Regions from separate parts of the Pseudomonas sp. ADAK18 genome, predicted to be linked through region 3. Evidence: riboswitches for the same ligand, from Rfam matches in the RefSeq annotation. Region 3 holds a riboswitch; each other region holds the start of a gene.
What was found. Region 3 has a riboswitch for cobalamin ahead of HKK55_RS11645 (CbtB-domain containing protein). Riboswitches for the same ligand answer to the same signal wherever they lie in the genome.
Positions count from the first base shown of each region.

Region 1: linked by a shared signal. The riboswitch ahead of HKK55_RS07350 (TonB-dependent siderophore receptor) and the one ahead of HKK55_RS11645 (CbtB-domain containing protein) in region 3 are both predicted to bind cobalamin.
Region 2: linked by a shared signal. The riboswitch ahead of cobO (cob(I)yrinic acid a,c-diamide adenosyltransferase) and the one ahead of HKK55_RS11645 (CbtB-domain containing protein) in region 3 are both predicted to bind cobalamin.

Region 1 is NZ_CP052859.1:1,636,291-1,638,550, reverse strand. It holds gene HKK55_RS07355 (LysR family transcriptional regulator) at 1-801, shown strand, start outside; cobalamin riboswitch at 891-1,097, shown strand; gene HKK55_RS07350 (TonB-dependent siderophore receptor) at 1,190-2,260, shown strand, end outside.
Region 2 is NZ_CP052859.1:851,724-853,983, reverse strand. It holds gene HKK55_RS03925 (cobyrinate a,c-diamide synthase) at 1-274, opposite strand, end outside; gene cobO (cob(I)yrinic acid a,c-diamide adenosyltransferase) at 271-882, opposite strand; cobalamin riboswitch at 960-1,208, opposite strand; gene HKK55_RS03915 (sorbosone dehydrogenase family protein) at 1,308-2,260, shown strand, end outside.
Region 3 is NZ_CP052859.1:2,621,031-2,623,290, forward strand. It holds gene fabF (beta-ketoacyl-ACP synthase II) at 1-1,132, shown strand, start outside; cobalamin riboswitch at 1,167-1,371, shown strand; gene HKK55_RS11645 (CbtB-domain containing protein) at 1,468-1,656, shown strand; gene HKK55_RS11650 (CbtA family protein) at 1,668-2,260, shown strand, end outside.

The DNA.
Region 1 (2,260 bases), 980 kb from region 3:
GCCAGTTTCACCCGCGCAGCCCAGGCTCTCGATACATCCCAGGCGGCCATCAGCCTCAAGCTCAAGCGCCTGGAAGAACGCCTCGGTTATCGCCTGCTGGAGCGCACGCCCCGGCATGTGCGCCTGTCGCCTCAAGGTGAGCAGTTCATCGTCGCCGCCCGCGCCTTGCTCAATGCCCACGAACGGGCTTTGGGTGATATGAGCGCCAGCACAACACGCCGTTTGGTCATCGGCATCAGCGACCACGTCGCCGGGCCTGACCTGCCGGTGTGGCTCAGCCGCCTGGCCGCCTACGATCCGCTGGTGATTCTGGAAGTACGAATTGCCTCATCCCGTGACCTGGTGGCGGCCTTCGACCGCAACGAACTGGACGCCGTGATCGTGCGTAACGAGGGCGATCGCCAGGACGGTGAAGTGCTGGTGGTGGAGCGCTTTGGCTGGTTCGCCGCGCCCACCTGGCAGCACACGCCCGGCACGCCGTTGCGCATGGCGACCATGGCCCCGCCCTGCGGTGTACGACACCTGGCGGTGCGAGCGCTGGATGAGGCGCGAATCGACTGGACCGAGGTGTTTGTCGGCGGCGGCGTCATGGCCGTGGGTGCAGCGGTCAGTGCCGGCTTGGGCGTGGCAGCCCTCGCCCGTCGCGTGGCACCGGCGGGTGCGGTGGACGTGAGCGCACAGTGGGGATTACCCGCGCTGCCCGTCAGCGAAGTCGTGCTGTACAGCCGGATCAGCGACGGGCGCTCCAAAGAAACGTTGCGGGCGTTAAGTGCGACATTCAGAGGCGTTCTGGAACGCTAAGGCCACTTGAACACCTCACCGTCGTTGCGCCTGCACCTCAGGGCCTGAAAATTCCCTACCCAAGTTGACGAACGGTCTTGCGAGTGTTCAGATGCCGCCCAGTTTCAGGTGCCTCATGCCGCCGTGCATGGGGTGAAACGGGAAACCGGTACGCTCTTTCCGAGCCAGTCCGGTGCTGCCCCCGCAACGGTATACGAGTGACCCCTTCGACACACCACTGTGGCCAATCCGCCATGGGAAGGTGAAGGGATCGAGCCTCGTGAGCCCGGAGACCGGCCTGGAATTTCTGTTTGGCAAAATCCTGCGGTGGGCGGGCATGGGCCGGTATTGGCGTGTGCTCGATGCCTTCTCCTGCGTGCTTCTGCGAAAGAAACTTTTCGAGAAGACTATGATTCGACGTTCCTGTACTTCCCTGTTGGGCTGCCTGTTCAGCCCGCTCCTGCTCGCCGATGAAACAGTCTTGGTGCTCAAGCAGCAGATCGTTTCTGCACCCTCGGTGGAGTCCACCACCGTTGCCGAGATGGCTCAGTACGGCAGCAAGGTGGAAGTCGTCACCCGTGAACAGATCGAACGCGCCGGCCCTGGCGCCGATGTTTCGCGGGCCATGCAAATGTTTATCCCCGGTCTCTACGTCGCGCCAAAAAACGGCCCGTTCGACTACGGCACCTATTCCCTGTTGGGCGGACGTAACGATGACACGCTGATCCTGCTGGACGGCGTGCGCCTGAACAATCGCCTGTACGGCGGCCTGTACCTGGACACTCTGCCAGCCAACGCCATCGAGCGCATTGAAGTACTCAAGGGTGGGCAGAGCCTGTTATTCGGCACCCAGGCGGTATCCGGGGTGATCAATATCGTCACCCGCAGCCCGCAGTCACGCGAGGTGTCCGGTGAGGTGAACCTGGGCGTGGATACGTTCGGCGGAACCACCGGCGATGCACGGGCAGAGAAGATTTTCAACAACGACTTCGGCGACCTGGGCTTGCTGGCGTATGTCAACCGTAACGTCTCCGAAGGTTACCAACCGTTTCGCAACCGTGATATGAGAAACGTCACCGACAAGAAGCGCTCCTACGAAGTCAGCACCTTCGGCGGCAAAGCCATTCAGTCTTTCGGTGATGACTCACGGCTGGAGCTGTTCTACCAATATGCTGACGCCAACCTGGATTTCGCCGGTGCCACTAACCACCACAAGACCACCAATGACCGGGTGCAGCAAATCGCCACGGCGACCTTCGAGCAGAGCCTCAACGAGCAGCTGAGCTACTTCATCAAGGGTCATATCAACGACTGGGACACGCGCTACACCAAGATCCTCAACACCGAAAATGGCGGCACCACGGTCAAGAATCACAACGACTATTGGGGCTTCACAGACTGGGGCATACAAGCCGAAGGCAAGGCGGTACTGCCCGGTGATCATGTGCTGGTGTTCGGCTCCGACAACCAGTGGTTCAAG
Region 2 (2,260 bases), 1.8 Mb from region 3:
CAATCAGGATCAGGTCGGCCTCCCCTGCCGCTTCCCACAGCAACCGGCGACTTTCCTGCTCACCGACCATCCACATGTCCAATTGATAGACCGGCGCACCGCTGGCGCGCTCGTGGATCATCGGGTCGAGAAAGTCCGGGCCACACTTGAACACCCGTACCTTGCGCCCAAGGTTGCGGTGCAAGCGGGCCAATGCGGCAGTGACGGTAGTTTTGCCCTGGCCTGACGCCGGTGCGGCGATTAGGACGGCAGGGCAATGACGGGGCTGATTCAAAGTTCGATGCCCTTCTGTGCCTTGATCCCAGCCTGGAACGCGTGCTTGAGCATGCCCATTTCAGTGACGGTGTCGGCCATTTCGATCAGCTCAGGCTTGGCACCGCGGCCGGTGACCACTACATGCTGCATCGGCGGGCGGGCTTGCAAGTCGCCAAGCACCTGATCCAGGTCGAGGTAACCGTGCTTGAGGGCGATGTTCAACTCATCCAGCACCACCAGGCCGATGGACGGGTCCTGAAGCATTTCCCGGGAAACTACCCAGGCGGCCTCGGCGGCGGCGATGTCGCGCTGACGGTCCTGGGTTTCCCAGGTAAAGCCCTCGCCCATCACATGGAAGCGCACTTGCTCGGGAAAGCGGCGGAAGAACAACTCTTCGCCCGTGCTGGTGCGGCCCTTGATGAACTGCACCACACCGCACTGCATGCCGTGGCCCATGGCCCGGGCGAGCATGCCAAAGGCCGAGCTGCTCTTGCCTTTGCCGTTGCCGGTCAGCACCAGCAGCAATCCGCACTCGTTCGGTGAATTGGCAATACGTTCGTCGATCACCGCTTTTTTGCGCAGCATGCGCGCCAGGTGGCGTTCGTCACGATCAGGGGAATCAGTCATGGCAGCTCTCCGTTGGGGCTGGACAAAAACGGCGGGCAGGAAAAGAAAAAACAGACAGCCAAGCATCGCCCACCGTGATGCTGTTGGATGAATCAGGCCGGTCTCCGGGCTCATGAGCGACGCTCTCTTCAAGAGCATGTCGGGGGTGCGCCTTCCCATATCGCGGGGCGATACAGTGGCTGAAAGCACCGTTTTGACTCATTTACCGTTGCGGGGGCAGCGCCGGGATCGCGGCCTCACTGTTGAAAAGTGTGCTCACTCACCGGCTTCCCTGTTTCACTCTGTCGACGCACACGCCACAGAGCACCTGAAACAAGCCGCGAAGGTTAGTGGGTTGGGGGTGGAGCGTCAATTAAAGCCGCCGACAGACTTGAACCATCAGCCTGCTAAGTGCCTCTATCACTACAGGTATTAAGGAGAAAACCATGCACAAGACCCGACTCGCCTTACTCATCATGGTCGCAAGCAGCCTCGCCGCCTGCGGTGAAAGCTCTAGCCTGCAAGTCTCCGACGGCACCGGGCCCTCGCCCAAACTGCCGGAACCCAACAAGACCCTGATCCCCACTGTAAACATCGCCCCGGCGATCGGCTGGCCTGAAGGCGTCAAGCCCACCGCAGCCGCCGGCACCCAGGTTGCAGCGTTTGCCGAAGGCCTGGATCACCCGCGCTGGTTGTACGTACTGCCCAACGGCGACGTGCTGGTAGCCGAAACCAACGCGCCACCCAAGCCGGATGACGCCAAGGGCATTCGTGGCTGGGTCATGGGGAAAGTCATGGGGCGCGCCGGTGCCGGGGTGCCCAGCCCGAACCGCATCACTCTGCTGCGGGATACCGACCACGATGGTGTCGCCGAAACTCGCACCGTATTCCTGGAAAACCTCAACTCGCCGTTTGGCATGACGCTGGTGGGCAACGACCTGTATGTCGCCGATTCGGATGCATTGCTGCGTTTCCCCTATCAGCCGGGCGAAACAGCCATCAAGGAGGCGGGAAGCAAGGTCGTCGATTTACCCGGCGGCCCGCTTAACCATCACTGGACCAAAAACGTGGTGGCCAGCAAGGACGGCAATAAGCTGTACGTCAGCGTCGGCTCCAACAGCAATGTTGCAGAGAACGGCCTGGAAGCGGAACAGGGCCGAGCCGCCATCTGGGAAGTGGACCGCGCCACCGGTCAGCACCGAATCTTCGCCTCAGGCCTGCGCAACCCCAACGGCATGGCGTGGGAACCCCAAAGCGGCAAACTGTGGACGGCGGTCAACGAGCGCGATGAAATCGGCAGCGACCTGGTGCCGGACTACATCACCTCGGTCAAAGACGGCGCCTTCTATGGCTGGCCGTTCAGCTACTACGGACAGCACGTCGATGTGCGAGTAACACC
Region 3 (2,260 bases):
TGGTGGGCAAGTGCTGGACCGCATTCAGGACCCTGAAGCCGGGTTTGACCCGGACACCGTCATCCCGGCCAAAGAACAGCGCAAGATGGACCGCTTCATCGTGTTTGCCCTGGCCGCCGCTCAAGAAGCCCTGGCCCAGGCCGGCTGGAATCCGCAAACTGCATCGCAACAGGAACGTACCGCGACCATTATTGCCTCCGGCGTCGGCGGCTTTCCGGCGATTGCCGAGGCGGTGCGGACCGCGGACAGCAAAGGCCCGCGACGCTTGTCGCCGTTCACCATTCCCTCGTTCCTCGGCAACATGGCCGCCGGGCATGTGTCGATCCAGCATCAGCTAAAAGGCCCGCTCGGCTCCCCCGTCACAGCCTGCGCCGCCGGTGTGCAAGCGATTGGCGACGCAGCCCGGATGATTCGCGCGGGAGAAATCGACATCGCCGTTTGCGGCGGCGCCGAAGCCTGTATTCACCGGGTCAGCCTGGGCGGTTTTGCCGCTGCGCGCGCGTTGTCCCACAGCTATAACGCCACTCCTGAGCTGGCCTCACGCCCCTTCGATCAAGGCCGCGACGGTTTTGTCATGGGCGAAGGTGCCGGATTGTTGGTCATCGAAGAACTCGAACATGCGCTGGCCCGGGGCGCGACCCCCATCGCGGAGCTGGTGGGATACGGCACCAGCGCCGACGCCTATCACATGACCTCCGGCCCGGAAGATGGGTCTGGTGCCCGCAGGGCAATGGAGCTGGCGATCCAACAGGCGGGGATCACTGCGGCGCAGATCCAGCATTTGAACGCCCATGCAACGTCGACCCCGGTGGGTGATAACGGCGAGTTGGCGGCCATCAACGCGTTATTCGGCGCACACGCAGGCGTTGCGATCAGCGCAACGAAGTCGGCAACCGGTCACCTGCTAGGTGCCGCAGGAGGAATCGAGGCGATATTCACGGTACTCGCCTTGCGCGACCAGATTGCCCCCGCCACGCTGAACCTGGACCACCCGGACGATGCGGCTGCAGGACTTGACTTGGTGCGCGGTGCAGCCCGGTCGATGCCTATTGAATATGCGATATCCAACGGGTTCGGGTTTGGCGGCGTCAACGCTAGCGTGCTGTTCAAGCGCTGGGACTTACGCTTGTAATCGCGTATTTGACGTGAATCCCCGCCCATGCTCTCCTACACATCTTGTTTCGGGTGCCCTTCACAGGGTGAAACGGGAAACCGGTGAGTCATGAGGTTATGACGAGTCCGGTGCTGCCCCCGCAACGGTAAGCGAGCGAAGCGTCAGAGCCACTGTGTCGACACGACATGGGAAGGCGATGCTTTTTGACGTCAAGTCCCTCGCAAGCCCGGAGACCGGCCCGAAAAAATCAGATAACAAACCCGCGGTGGGCGGGCGCTGTTAAGGCCCTGCGTGCCTGGCTCGCGGGGTTTTCATGCGCTCGTTTCACCCTGACACTCGAAAAGGGACGCGCCATGTCGATCATCAGCAGCACCTCGCACACCGCCAGCAGCACTGCCACCTTGAGCCAACGCCTGACCGCTGCCATTGGCGCGTCGATCCTCGGTGCGTGCCTGGTGTATTTCGCCGGTTTCTCGCATATCGAGGCCGTGCACAACGCCGCCCACGATACCCGCCACAGCGCCGCATTCCCGTGCCACTGAGACCTGCCGACATGATCAAGCGTATTGCGCAAACCGCAGGTTTCACTGGCCTGCTGGCCGCCCTGCTGCTGACCCTGCTGCAAAGCTTCTGGGTCGCCCCGTTGATTCTCCAGGCGGAAACCTTCGAGAAAGCCCCGGCCACCGAATTGCATGAACACGCCGATGGCGCGGCCGCCGCTCACGGCCATGACGCCGAAGCCTGGGAGCCGGCAGACGGTTGGCAGCGCGTGCTGTCCACCACCGGCGGTAACCTGGTGGTCGCTGTTGGTTTTGCCCTGATGCTGGCGGGTCTCTACACCTTGCGCGCGCCAACCCGCACGGCCCAAGGCCTGCTGTGGGGCTTGGCCGGTTACGCCACTTTCGTGCTGGCGCCGACCCTTGGCTTGCCGCCTGAGCTACCGGGCACTGCGGCCGCCGACTTGGCGCAACGGCAAATCTGGTGGATCGGTGCTGCGGCCTCCACCGCTACCGGTATCGCGTTGATTGTGTTCGGGCACAACTGGCTGCTGAAAGCGCTGGGCGTGGCGATTCTAGTGGTGCCTCACGTGATTGGCGCGCCGCAACCGGAAGTCCATTCGATGCTGGCGCCTGAAGCCCTGGAAGC